DNA from 2 places in the Streptomyces sp. NPDC044064 genome. Region 2 is predicted to be linked to the other one. Evidence: riboswitches for the same ligand, from Rfam matches in the RefSeq annotation. Region 2 holds a riboswitch; the other holds the start of a gene.
What was found. Region 2 has a riboswitch for cobalamin ahead of AC07DS_RS16070 (CbtB domain-containing protein). Riboswitches for the same ligand answer to the same signal wherever they lie in the genome.
Positions count from the first base shown of each region.

Region 1: linked by a shared signal. The riboswitch ahead of metE (5-methyltetrahydropteroyltriglutamate--homocysteine S-methyltransferase) and the one ahead of AC07DS_RS16070 (CbtB domain-containing protein) in region 2 are both predicted to bind cobalamin.

Region 1 is NZ_JBWKFN010000001.1:627,787-634,819, reverse strand. It holds gene metE (5-methyltetrahydropteroyltriglutamate--homocysteine S-methyltransferase) at 1-2,302, opposite strand, end outside; cobalamin riboswitch at 2,481-2,684, opposite strand; partial or broken gene aceB (malate synthase A) at 2,779-4,370, opposite strand; gene aceA (isocitrate lyase) at 4,489-5,772, opposite strand; gene AC07DS_RS02820 (short-chain fatty acyl-CoA regulator family protein) at 6,146-7,033, shown strand, end outside.
Region 2 is NZ_JBWKFN010000008.1:287,673-294,705, reverse strand. It holds gene AC07DS_RS16075 (MMPL family transporter) at 436-2,622, shown strand; cobalamin riboswitch at 2,738-2,882, shown strand; gene AC07DS_RS16070 (CbtB domain-containing protein) at 2,918-3,139, shown strand; gene AC07DS_RS16065 (CbtA family protein) at 3,161-3,913, shown strand; gene AC07DS_RS16060 (hypothetical protein) at 4,006-4,359, shown strand; gene AC07DS_RS16055 (histidine phosphatase family protein) at 4,366-4,944, opposite strand; gene AC07DS_RS16050 (helix-turn-helix transcriptional regulator) at 5,174-5,812, shown strand; gene AC07DS_RS16045 (ornithine cyclodeaminase family protein) at 5,823-6,761, shown strand; gene AC07DS_RS16040 (alanine racemase) at 6,758-7,033, shown strand, end outside.

The DNA of each region.
Region 1 (7,033 bases), on a different contig from region 2:
CCCCGCGGACCGTGCGGGCGGCGGCGACCAGGTTCTCCAGGGAGGACCGGGTCTCGGGCCAGCCGCGGGTCTTCAGACCGCAGTCGGGGTTGACCCAGAGCCGTTCGACGGGGATGGCCTGCAGGCCGGTGCGCAGCAGCTCGGCGGCCTCCTCGGGGCTCGGGACGCGGGGGGAGTGGATGTCGTAGACGCCGGGTCCGGCTTCGCGGGGGTAGCCGTGGGCGGCGAGTTCGCGGGCGACCTGCATGTGTGAGCGGGCGGCTTCCAGGCTGATGACGTCGGCGTCCAGGTCGTCGATGGCCCTGACGATGTCACCGAACTCCGCGTAGCACATGTGCGTGTGGATCTGGGTGTCGGGCCGCACACCGCTGGTGCCGAGGCGGAACGCCGCGGTCGCCCAGGCAAGGTAGGAGGGCCGGTCGGCGGCGCGCAGCGGCAGCGTCTCCCGCAGTGCGGGTTCGTCGACCTGGATCACCGAAGTCCCGGCCGCCTCCAGATCACCGACCTCGTCGCGCAGGGCGAGGGCGACCTGCCGGGCGGTGTCGGCGAGGGGCTGGTCGTCGCGGACGAAGGACCAGGCGAGCATGGTGACCGGGCCCGTGAGCATGCCCTTGACCGGTCGTGAGGTGAGGGACTGGGCGTACGCCGTCCAGCGCACGGTCATCGGCTCGGGGCGGGAGACGTCGCCGGCGAGGATCGGCGGGCGGACGTAGCGGGTGCCGTAGGACTGGACCCAGCCGTGCCGGGTGGCCAGGTATCCGGTGAGCCGTTCGGCGAAGTACTGGACCATGTCGTTGCGTTCGGCCTCGCCGTGCACGAGGACGTCCAGCCCGGTCTTCTCCTGGAAGGAGATGACCTCCTGGATCTCGGCCTGGATGCGCTCCTCGTAGCCCGCCGTGTCGATGCGGCCCGCACGCAGGTCGGCGCGCGCGGCCCGCAGATCGTCGGTCTGCGGAAAGGACCCGATGGTCGTGGTCGGGAGAAGGGGCAGGCGCAGGTGGGCGCGCTGGGCGGCGGTGCGCTCGGCGTAGGCCTGCGACCGGCGGGCGTCGGCCTCGGTGACCGCGGCGGCGCGGGCCCGCACGGCCGGGTCGTGGGTGCTGGGCGAGCCGGCACGAGACGCGAGGTCGGCCCGGTTGGCGGCCAGTTCGGCGGCGATCGTGCCGGTGCCGTGGGCGAGACCCCTGGCGAGCGTGGCGACCTCGCGCGTCTTCTGCTCGGCGAAGGCGAGCCAGCGCAGGATCTGCGGCTCGACGTCCCGCTCCACGGCGGCGTCGAGCGGGACGTGCAGCAGGGAGCAGGACGCGGCCACGTCGACCCGGCCGGCCAGCCCGAGCAGGGTGCCCAGGGTGGACAGCGACTTCTCCAGGTCGTTGACCCAGATGTTACGGCCGTCGACGACCCCCGCGACCAGGCGCCTGCCGGGCAGGCCGCCCGCCGCGGCGAGGGCGTCGAGGTTGGCGGCGGCGGCCGCGGTGAAGTCCAGGGCCAGGCCCTCCACCGGAGCCCTGGTCAGCAGCGGCAGGGCTTCGCCGAGCCGGTCGAAGTAGGAGGCGACCAGCAGCCTGGGCCGGTCGGTGAGCGTGCCGAGGGCGCGGTAGGCGCGGCCGACGGCGTCGAGTTCGGCCGGGGTGCGGTCCTGGACCAGGGCGGGCTCGTCCAGCTGGACCCACTCCGCGCCCGCGGCACGCAGATCGGCGAGGACCTCGGCGTACACCGGCAGCAGGCGGTCCAGCAGGGTGAGCGGCTCGAAGCCCGCGGGTACGCCCGGTGCGGGCTTGGCCAGCAGGAGGTAGGTGACCGGACCGACCAGCACGGGCCGGGCGGTGAGGCCCAGGGCCAGGGCTTCCGCCAGCTCGGCGACCTGCTTGGCCGCATCGGCGGCGAACACCGTGTCCGGGCCGAGTTCGGGGACCAGGTAGTGGTAGTTGGTGTCGAACCACTTGGTCATCTCCAGCGGCGCGACGTCCTGCGTGCCGCGGGCCATGGCGAAGTAGCCGTCGAGCGGGTCGGCCGCGACCGCCTCCCGGTGGCGTGCGGGGATCGCGCCGACCATGACGGTGGTGTCCAGGACGTGGTCGTAGTACGAGAAGTCGCCGGTGGGCACCTCGTCGATGCCGGCCCCGGCGAGCTGCTGCCAGTTCGTACGGCGCAGGTCGGCGGCGGTGGAGCGGAGGGCGTCGGCGGTGACGCGGCCCTTCCAGTAGCCCTCGATCGCCTTCTTCAGTTCCCGGTTCCGTCCCTGGCGGGGGTAGCCGTACACGGTGGCCCGTGCTGCGGCGGCTGCGGGCTTGGTGGTCATGGAGATCTCCTTCGCGAGATGAATCCCTGAGATCCCGGCGACGGGACGAGAGCGCGAAGGGGTGACGGAACCGGACGGGTACGGCCTCGCGCGGTGGGCGCGGTCGTCCGCCTGGTATGTACGCCGACCCGCCCTCGAGGTCACCGGGATGTCCACGCACGAGTGCTTCGGGCGCGGGCAGTTGGCAGGTCTTCGGACTCGCGGGCACGTCTCGTCGTACGAAGTCGTACGAGACACCTACTGGCCGTCGCTTCCCAGGCCCTCCTCGGGCCCAGTGCGTATGACGGCGGTCGTTCCCGCTCACCGCTGCGGGGCAGTCCCGGATTCCCACCGGGTTCCCTCTTGCGACGCATCCCGCCTGGCGGACGGGGCGAACCAGCTGCGTCGGCCAGCCTACGGGGTCGTCGTGCGATACGGGAGCGGGACGTCCGTCATCCGGACGATGAGGCGTGACACGTCGGGCCGGGCGTCCCCGCTCATGCGCCGGCCCCCGTGCGGCGCACGAGGTGGCGGGTGTAGGCGTCCGGAGTGAAGAACAGTGGCAACTCGCCGAGCAGCGCCGTCCGTTCGAAGAGGGCGCGGACCTCTTCGACGGGGCCCAGGGATACTCGGAGCCGAGCGCCACGATCTCGTCGTCGAGCAGCCGCAGGACCGTCTCCCGGTCGATCACCCGGTGGCGCAGCCACTGCCAGATCTGCACGCGGGCGATCTCGGCGGTGGCCGCGTCCGCCATGAGGCCGTACAGGGCGACGGCTCCTCGGCCGCGCAGCCAGGCGGCGAAGTAGCGCACGGCGACGGCGACATCGGTGCGGATGCGCTCGTCGGTCGGAGGGCCGCTGATGCGGCGCACCGTCAGCAGGTCGGCCGCCCGCACGTGCACGTCGTCCCGTGTCCGGTCGATCTGGTGGGGCCGATCGCCGAGAACACCGTCGAACACCTCGCGGCAGACGGGCACGAGTCCGGGGTGGGCGACCCAGGAGCCGTCGAAACCGTCCGCGGCCTCGCGCTCCTTGTCCAGCCGGACCTCGGCGAGTGCGGCCCGGTGGGCGGTCGGGTCCTTGTCCGGCACCTGTGCGGCCATGCCGCCGATGGCGTGGGCACCGCGCCGGTGGCAGGTGCGCACGAGCAGCTCGGTGCAGGCGCGCAGGAAGGGGGCGGTCATCGTGACCTCGGCGCGATCGGGCAGGAGGAAGTCGGTGCGGTGGCCGAATGTCTTGATCAGGCTGAACAGGTAGTCCCAGCGGCCCGCGTTGAGACCGGAGCTGTGCTCGCGCAGCTCGTGGAGGATCTCCTCCATCTCGAACGCGGCAGTGATCGTTTCGATCAGGACCGTGGCGCGGATCGTGCCGCGGGGGATGCCGAGCAGGTCCTGGGCGGTGACGAAGATGTCGTTCCACAGCCGGGCTTCGTAACGGTTCTCCAGCTTGGGGAGGTAGAAGTACGGGCCGTACCCGGCGTCGATCTGCCGCTGGGCGCAGTGGAAGAAGTACAGGCCGAAGTCGACCAGCGCCGCGGGCACGGGACGGCCGTCGTACTCCAGGTGCTCCTCGTCGAGGTGCCAGCCGCGCGGCCGGACCACGATGGTGGCGAGCTGGTCGCCGAGCCGGTACTCCTTGCCTTCGGGTGCGGTGAAGTCGATGCGGCGCTCGATGGCGTCGAGCAGGTTGAGCTGGCCGCCGATCACGTTGTTCCAGGTGGGAGCGGTGGCATCCGCGAAGTCAGCCATCCAGGCACTGGCCCCGGAGTTGAGGGCGTCGACCGTCGTCCGGCGGTCCGGTGGGCCGGTGATCTCGACGCGGCGGTCGGTGAGACCGGGGGCGGGCGGTGCGACGCGCCAGGCCGGGTCGGCGCGGACGGCTGAGGTGACCATCGGGAAGTCGAGCGGGGAGCCGGATGCCAGCCGCAGGAGCTGCCGGCGGCGTTCCCTCATCAGGTCCGTCCGGCGGGTGCCGAAGGCTGCGGCCAGGCGGCCCACGAAGTCCAGGGCGGCGGGCGTGAGGATCTCGTCGTGGCGGTCCCCGAGGGGCGCGAGAACGCGGACGTGGTGGGTCAGGGCGCTGGTGGACATCGCTTCTCCTGCTGGCTGGCTGGCTGGCTGGCGGGTGCGGGGAGCGGGGCCGGACGGGGACGGCCGTACGGACCCCCGCTCGCCCGAGGGCGGACCGGGCAGGTCCCGAAGGGCCGGCCTAGTGGAACTGCTCCTCCTCGGTGGAGCCGGTCAGGGCGGTCGTGGAGGAGGCGGGGTTGACGGCGGTTGAGACCAGGTCGAAGTAGCCGGTGCCCACCTCGCGCTGGTGCCTGACGGCGGTGAAGCCGTGGGCCTGCGCGGCGAACTCCCGTTCCTGCAGGTCGACATAGGCGGTCATGCCGTGCTCCGCATAGCCGCGTGCGAGGTCGAACATGCCGTGGTTGAGGGAGTGGAAGCCGGCCAGCGTGATGAACTGGAACCGGTAGCCCATCGCACCCAGCTCGCGCTGGAACTTGGCGATCCGGTCGTCGTCGAGCGCCGCCTTCCAGTTGAAGGAGGGGGAGCAGTTGTAGGCGAGCATCTGGTCGGGGTAGCGCGCGCGGATCGCCTCGGCGAACTCCCGCGCCTGGGCGAGGTCCGGGGTGCCGGTCTCGACCCAGATCAGGTCGGCGTACGGGGCGTAGGCCAGACCGCGGGCGATCACCGGTGCCATGCCGCCCCGCACCCGGTAGAAGCCCTCGGCCGTGCGCTCCCCGGTGACGAACTCGGCGTCGCGCTCGTCGACGTCGCTGGTCAGCAGGTTGGCCGCGAGGGCGTCGGTGCGGGCGACGACGACGGTCGGCACGTCGGCGATGTCGGCCGCGAGGCGGGCCGCGTTCAGGGTCCGGATGTGCTGCGAGGTCGGCACCAGCACCTTGCCGCCGAGGTGGCCGCACTTCTTCTCCGAGGCGAGCTGGTCCTCGTAGTGGATGCCGGCCGCGCCCGCCGCGATCATCGCCTTGGTCAGCTCGAAGGCGTTGAGCGGACCGCCGAACCCGGCCTCCGCGTCCGCGACGATCGGGGCGAGCCAGTCGGTGGTGTCGCCGGCGTCCTCGGCGGTGGCGATCTGGTCGGCACGCAGCAGCGCGTTGTTGATGCGCCGGACCACCTGGGGGACGGAGTTGACCGGGTAGAGGCTCTGGTCGGGGTAGGTGTGGCCGGCCTGGTTGGCGTCGGCGGCGACCTGCCAGCCGGACAGGTAGATGGCCTGCAGACCCGCCTTGACCTGCTGGACCGCCTGGCCGCCGGTGAGGGCGCCGAGGGCGTGGATGTAGTTTTGCTCGTGCAGCTGCCGCCACAGTCGCTCGGCTCCGCGCCGGGCCAGGGTGTGCTCCTCGCGGACGCTGCCGGACAGCCTGACGACGTCCTCGGCGCTGTAGGTGCGCTCGATGCCCCGCCACCTCGGGTCGGTGGCCCAGCGCCGCGCGAGTTCCTCGGCCGCCTGCGTCCTCGCCTCTGCCATGGTCACGTCTCCTCGATCTGTGGCGTCTGCCAAGCCCGTGCGCTCCAAGCAAGGGATGGCACCGCGTGTCGTGTCATTGAGATGCGGCCCGCCGTCACCTCACAGGGCGAAAGCGAGCAACGCTGCCGGTGCGGAACGCGCCCACTGTCGGGATCTCCGATGTCAGGGCCGTGAATCGGGCCCCGAACGGGGGCGGTTCCTGCCGGGTCCGGCGGGCCGCACTGAAACTCTGGCACTGGCACTGAGTGCCAACAACCGTGGATGTCTGCCAACTTCTGCGAATCTTCGCGCTGCCTTTTGCCAACTTTGCGAAGGGTGCTGTGAGTTCTCGTTGGCCTACACTCGCGGGCACCCGGACACGGAGGAGCCCACGGTGAGCAAGACCTACGCGGGAGCGCGCCTGCGGCGGCTGCGTGAAGAGCGGCGGCTGAGCCAGGCGGAACTCGCCCGCGTCCTGGGCATCTCCCCGAGCTACCTCAACCAGATGGAGCACGACTCCCGCCCGCTCACCGTGCCCGTGCTGCTCCGGCTGACCGAGACGTTCGGCGTCGACCCCGGCTTCTTCTCCGAACGCGACACGACCCGCCTCGTGGCCGACCTGCGCGAGGCGCTGACACGGGAGATCGCCACCGCCCGGATCTCCCCGTCAGACCTGGCCGAACTGGCCTCGCGTCTGCCCGAGGTCGCGCACGTCCTTCTCGAACTGGGCCGCCGCAACCAGCTCCTGACCGAGCGCCTCACCGGAACAACCGGCGGTCGCGACACGGCAGATGAGACGCCCCGCTCACCCCACGAGGAGATCCGGGACTTTTTCTACCGCCGCCAGAACTACCTCCACGACACCGATGTCGCGGCCGAGCGGCTGTCCGAGGAGATCGGCATCCGGCCGGGCGAGGTCGTCCAGGCTCTGACGAACCGCCTGGCCAAGGCCCACGGCATCCGCCTCTCGGCCGACACCGGCGACCATCTGCACCGCTACGACGAGGCAACCCGGACTCTCGGCCTGTCCAGCCGTCTGCGACCTGGTCAGCGAGCGTTCCGCATGGCGACTCACCTCGCCCTGCTCGAGTACGGCGCAGAACTGGACCGTCAGGCCGCCGAGGACTTCGAGCCCGGTTCGCCGGCCCACCGCCTGGCCCGCATCGGCATCGCCAACTACTTCGCAGCGGCCCTCGTCCTGCCGTACCGCGCCTTCCACGCCGCCGCCGAAGAGGTGCGCTACGACATCGAACGCCTCACCGACCGCTACGGCCTCGGCCAC
Region 2 (7,033 bases):
TGCCGACGGCGCACGGCGTGCGAGTGCTGCGGGAGTCCGTACGCCGGAAGCGGATCCGGACAGCGGCGTGCGGTGGGCGCGATCGCGGGGCGCGCCTGCGCAGGCCGCCGTCCTGCGCAGGATCCGAATCCCGGATCCGCCCCTCATCCGTGCCGTGAACGCGCGAGGAACGTGCGCGGGCGACACGACGCTCCAACACCCGTCAGTGGGGCGGGAGTTCACGCTCCAAACCTCGAACGAACAGTCATGACCGAAAAGAGGAGGGTTTTTCGCGGAAGGGCGTCACACGATGGAATGATCTCGGCGTGCGGTCACTACGATCGCATCTCAAGACAACCATTCGACCGGCTCGAAAGTGACAGCCGGTCAGGGTCGCCGATGCCAGGGTCCGCTCCCCGGGCTGCGGTGATCTTCCTGTCCAGGAGGACCTTCCGCATGTTCCGACGCATTGGGAATGCCGTCGTCCGTCATCCCGTCTGGACGATCGTGGCATGGCTCATCGCGGCGGTGGCGATCGTCGCCACCGCACCGAGCCTGCCCTCGAACAGTGACGAGAGCAGTTTCCTGCCGAAGAGTTACGAGTCGATCAAAGCGGCGGTGTTACAGGAGAAGGCGTTCCCCAGCGCCTTCACCCCGTCCGCGATCGCGCTGTACCAACGCACCGACGGCGGCAGGCTCACCGCCGCCGACAAACAGGACATCGCCCGGATCACTTCACAGCTGGGCAGCAAGCACATCGACCAGGTGCAGAAGGTCGTCCCCGGCCAGCCGTCCAAGGACGGCAGGTATGACCTGACCCTGGTGCAGATGGACAGCAAGAACGCCGGCCAGCCCAAACAGATCGACGCGGCCAAGGTGCTGCGCGACGACGTCAAGGAACTGGCGAAGGGCACGCACCTCGACGTCAAGCTCGGCGGCTCCGCCGTGCAGGCCCTCGACCAGCAGGACTCGTCCAAGCAGGGTCAGGCGCTGATCGGTATCGGCACCTTCGCGATCATTCTGATCACCCTGCTGATCATCTTCAGAGCGCCGATCCTGGCGATCCTCCCCCTGGTCCTGATCGGCCTGGTGTCGGCCGTCGCCAACGGACTGATCGCCTACGCCACGAAGCTGTTCGACCTCCAGGCCAACAGCTCGATCTCGTCGATCCTGATCGTCGTGCTCTTCGGCGTGGGCACGGACTACTTCCTCTTCCTGATGTTCCGCTACCGCGAGCGCCTGCGCGCCGGCGACGAGCCGAAGCAAGCCATGATCAACGCGGTCGACCGGGTCGGGGAGGCCATCGCCTCGGCCGCCGGAGCGGTCATCATCGCGTTCCTCGCGCTGGTCCTGTCCACGCTGGGGTTCCTCAAGCAGATGGGCCCGGCACTCGCCATCGCGGTCGCCGCCACGCTGGTCGCGGGCCTGACCCTGATCCCGGCCGTGGTCTCGCTCATCGGACCGAAGGTCTTCTGGCCCTCCAAGTCCTGGCAGCGGGAGCCGGAGAACGCCCGGTTCGCCGCCCTCGGCCGGGGCGTGCAGCGCCGCCCGGGGCTGACCGCCACGCTCTCCGGCCTCGTCCTGGTCGCGCTGTCGCTCGGCACCCTCGGCTTCAACGCCACGTTCGACCTGGCGGCGGGCTCGATGCCCAAGACCAAGGAGTCCATGGTCGTCCAGGACGAGATGCAGAAGGCGTACTCGGCGGGCGCCGCCGCACCCACCGACGTCTTCGTGTCCAGCACCGACGGCAAGCAGCTGGACAAGTCCGGCCTGGACGCCTACGCGCAGAAGCTCGGGGCCGTCGACGGCGTCGCGAACGCCCGCCTGACCCAGCTGAACAAGGCAGGCACCACCGCCGACATCACCGTCACCCTCAAGTACGAGGCGTCGACGGACAAGGCGATCGATGCCGTGGGTGAGGTGCGCGACGTCGCACACTCCGACGCACCCGAGGGCACCGAAGCCGTCGTCGGCGGCATGTCCTCGATCTACAAGGACATCGCCACGGCGGTCAACCACGACTACCGGACGGTCTTCCCCGTGGCCGCCCTCCTCATCATGATCATCCTGGGGCTGCTGCTGCGCAGTGTGGTCGCCCCCTGGTACCTGATGGCCTCGGTGGGTCTCGGCTTCGGCGCCACCCTCGGCGCCACGGTCTGGATCTTCCAGGCGGGGCAGGGACACTCGGGTCTGATGTTCATGCTCCCGGTGATCATGTATCTGTTCGTGGTCGCCATCGGCACCGACTACAACATCCTGATGATCGCCCGGCTCCGCGAGGAGGCCCGCGAGGGCCGCGAGCCCCGCGAGGCGGCGGGCATGGCGCTCCGGCACGCCGGGCCGACCGTGGCGGCGGCCGGCTTCATCCTGGCGGCGACCTTCGCCACGATGATGCTGGCGGGCAACGCGCTGCTGACGGAGATGGGTTTCGCGGTCTCCTTCGGTATCGCCGTCGCCGCCTTCGTGATGGCGATGTTCTTCACGCCGAGCCTCACCGCGCTGATCGGCCACGCGGCATGGTGGCCGGGCCATGGGGACCGGGCACGGGAAGTGCCGGCCGGTGCCGGCTCTCCGGACGCCGGTTCGGTTCCCGGCCAGGACCGGGACACCGTCGCACCCGATCCGTCGGGCCGCCGCGGCTAGTTGTACGAGGACGGGGCAGGTCTGCCGGGCCGCACAGCCCGGCGGGCCTGACCCGCCGTCATCGCGGCGGCCGACGCGAGAGGAAGATCACGACGGACCACGCGGTCTTGGCCATGCACGCGCCACGCGGTACGGTCTGTCCGATATCGACGACGGCGAGACGGAAGCCGGTGGAAATCCGGCACGGTCGCGCCACTGTATGCGGAACACCCCTGGGTGTCCCGTGAGTCAGACCCGTGGCCGTCGTCATGTGCACCACCGAGATGGGACGCGAACTCCCAGAGGAGGTCCTGCCATGGCGCAGACCGTCGCCCAGCCGACAGCCACCACCCCCGCCGTTCCCGCCACGCTGCCGCTCAAGGCGATCGCTCCGTGGGCGGTCTTCTTCGGCATCCTCATGCTCGTCCTGCTGTACTTCGTCGGCGCCGAGCAGGGCGCCACCTCCGTGTTCAACGGCACGGACGTCCACGAGTGGGTGCACGACGCCCGCCACCTGCTCGGCTTCCCCTGCCACTGACGCGAGGGACGCCGCTCGACCATGAACTCCACAACCGTGAGAAACCTTCTCGTGCGGGGCATGCTCGCCGGCCTTGCCGCCGGCGTGCTCGCCCTCGTCGTCGCCTACCTCCTCGGTGAGCCGAGCGTCGACAGCGCGATCAGCTTCGAGGACGCCCACTCCCACGAGCACGAGATGGAGGTCGTCTCCCGCTCACTGCAGTCCACCCTGGGCCTCGCCACCGGTGTCCTCGTCTACGGGGTCGCCTTCGGCGGCATCGCCGCGCTCGCCTTCTGCGTCGCGCTCGGCCGTGTCGGCCGCTTCAGCCCGCGGGCGACCGCGCTGCTGCTGTCCGGCTGCGCACTGCTCGCCGTCTACGTCGTACCGTTCCTGAAGTACCCGGCCAACCCGCCGTCGGTCGGCGAGCCCGACACCATCGGCAAGCGGACGACCCTGTACTTCCTGATGATGCTGCTCAGCGTGCTTCTGGCGGTCGCCGCCACCATCCTGGGCAAACGCCTCGCGCCTTCCCTGGGCACCTGGTACGCGACCGTCGTCGCGGTGGCCGCCTTCGCCGTCGTGATCGGCCTGGCCTACGAGTTCCTGCCCGTCATCAACGAGGTGCCGAAGGACTTCCCGGCCACCCTGCTGTGGCGGTTCCGCCTCTCCGCACTGGCCATCCAGGCCGTCCTGTGGGGTGGATTCGGCCTGCTCTTCGGCGAGTTGGCCGAGCGGCAGCTGAACCCCAAGCCCGCGGCCGCCGCGTCCGGGCGAAGAGTTCCCGCCACGCACTGATCCGTTCAGGACACGAGAGGGCCCTTCGGAACCGTCCGGGGGCCCTCTCGCGTTTCCGGGACACCGGCGGAGGCGACGAGCGGAGGAGCCGAGTGGCCAGACAACGTCCCGAACCGCGCCACATCACTCTCGGCGGTCGTGAGGCGGTGGCCCTGACCGTGGAGGAGTACGCCCAACTCGTGGCCAGCCGACGCCAGATCGGCGGCCAGAGCGCACGCGTACGGGTGCTCGCCCAGCAGGTCAAGCGGACCGAGCGACTTCTCGACGAGCTGGAGGCCCTGGTCGGTGCCCCCACGGCCGTCTGCCGTACCCCGGACGAGGCAGCGGGCCGCCGGGCGACGGCCGACTGCCACGGCGACCACGGCACGACCGGCGGCATGGACACCGACTGCCTGCGGTGCGCGATCGCGGCACTGCTGCGTCGCCACCGGGACGCGACTCCCTGACCGCCGTCAGTCGCCCGGCCGGCCGAGGCCGTGTCCGAGGCGCACGTTCCAGCGTCCGGAACGACCGGTGACCTCGGCCGCCGTGAGCGGCGGAACGTCGAGGCGCCAGAACGCCGCCTCGGGCGCGCCCAACGCGTGCACCACCACAGCCCGTACGACCTCGGGCTCCACCACGGCGACGGTCCGCACGTCCGCCCCTCCACTCGTGTCCAGCCAGCGCGCGACCCGTGCACACAGCTCCCGAACCGACTCGCCGCCATGCGGTGCGAACCCGGGATCCGCCAGCCAGCGGGCCACCATCTCCGGCTCGGCAGCACCGACCTCGTCCAGCGTCCGCCCTCGCCACCGGCCCACATCGAGGCCCGAGAGCTCCGGTTCCACCGAGGCGTCGAGGCCGAGCGCGGCGGCCGTCTCCCGGCAGCGCACGCTGGGGGAGGCAAGAACGCGGCGTGCTGCGGGCAGGGACCCGGCCGCCGACCCGGCACGCGCCGCCGCGCTCTCCTCGATCGAGTCGCCGTCGTCGAAACGGGCTCGCCGCAGGGAGCGCGTGGTCGCGGGTGAGATGAGAGTGACACGGCTGGTCACGCGGTGGTTCCTCCTGCTTCCGCTGTGGGGCGGGGCGCCCTGGACTGCATGTGTACGACGGTACGGGCATCCGTGGCACTCGTGCGCGCTCTCCCACCCTCACGTGGAGCCGCGCCGAGCAGGAGCGGCGGCCTCGACGGCCGGCTGCTGGACGGCGACAGCGCAACCGCTTAGGGTTGCTGTCCAGAGTTGGAAAAATAGTCGAAGTGCTGTGTGGGAGGGGCACGTCATGCGTACCGGTGGGGCCGAGGCGGACGAGCACCTCATCCGCGAGACGGAGAAGATCGCCGTCGCGCTGGGCCGGATGTTCCCGGGGCTGTGCGAGGTGGTCCTGCACGACCTGCGCGATCCGGAACACGCGATCCGGGCGATCGAGAACAACCTCTCAGGCCGGCAAGTGGGCGATAGCGCAACCGAGCTGGGACTGGCCCGCATCGCCGACCCGCAGTACCCGAGCGTCATCCAGAACTACCCCAACCGGTTCCCCGACGGCCGCCCGGCCAAGAGCACGTCGATCGGCATCAGGAACAGCGCCGGCGAGTACATCGCGGCCCTGTGCCTGAACCTGGACGTCTCCGTGCTCTCACCGGTCACGCTCGCGCTGTCCAACCTGGTCGCCACGGACGCCGAGCACCGTGAACAGCCGCTGGAGACCCTGCGCGACCGCAACGCCCGGGAGCTGCGTCAGGCGGTGGAGGAGCTCGCCGCGGAACGTGGTGGCACCCCGAGGTCGCTGGGCCGGGACGGCAAGAGGGCGCTCGTACGGCAGTTGCACTCGGACGGCTACTTCGACTCGCGAGATGCCGCCCAGACGATCGCGGACCTGCTCGGCGTGTCCCGCGCGACCGTCTACAACTACACCAAGTGAAGGGCCACTCATGAACCGCGGTCTGCTGCACATCACCGAGGAAGAGACCGCCGCGGTCGTCGACGAGGACCTCGCACTGCAGGCCGCCCGCGAGGCGTTCGCCGCGACCGTGGACGGCGCGGTCTTCCCCAGTCTGGCCGTCCACGGATCCGACCCGAGGAACCGGTTCACGCTCAAGCCGTCGGCCTCCGCCACACACGCCGGGGTGAAGATCGGCAGCTACTGGCCCGGCAACCCGGAGCAGGGACTGCCGCGCCACCACTCCACCCTGCTGCTCCTCGACCAGAGGGTCGGCCGGATCGCCGCCGTCCTGGAGGTCGGCAGGGCCAACGCCTACCGGACCGCGGCCGCCGACGCCCTCGCCGTCGATCTGCTGGCCCGCCCCGACACCACCACGCTGGCCGTGTTCGGCACCGGGCACCAGGCCGCCTACGAGGTGCGGGCGGTCAGCCGGGTCCGGCCCGTGGGCGAGGTCCTGGTCGTGGGCCGCGACAAGGACCGCGCCGCACGGATGGCAGCCGACCTCGCGGCGGAAGGCCGTACGGCGACAGTCACCGGTGCCGAGGAGGCGTGCGCCCGGGCCGATGTCATCGTCACCGCCACCAACGCCACTGCCGAAGCCCCGCCCCTGTTCCAGGCCGAATGGGTCCGGCCCGGCACGCACATCTCCTGCATGGGTGCCGACGCTCCCGGCAAGCGGGAACTGGACCCCGGACTGTTCTCCATGGCGCGCGTCTTCTGCGATCTGCCCGAGCAGGCCCGCCGCATGGGCGAGAGCCAGCACGCGCCCGAGGAAACTCCACTCACCCCGCTCGGCGAGGTCCTCACCGGCCGGGCCGCGGGACGCGCCGACGACGCCGACATCACGCTCTTCGACAGCTCCGGCATCGGCCTGCAGGACCTCTACCTCGGCCTGGCCCTTCTGAAGAGACTGGACATGACCCTGTGACCACCACACCATCGGCGGCCGTCCGGAACCTGGCCGACCCCGACACCCCGTTCGCCGTCGTCGACGTGCACAGGACACGACGCAACATCGCACGGCTCGCCCGGCACGCGGACCGCCTCGGGGTCACCCTGCGCCCGCACGTCAAGACGGCCAAGAGCCTCGACGTCGCAGCCCTCCTGCACGACGGCACACCCGGACCGGTCACCGTCTCCACCCTCGCCGAAGCCGAGGCGTTCGCCGGCGCCGGCTACACGGACATCACCTACGCCGTC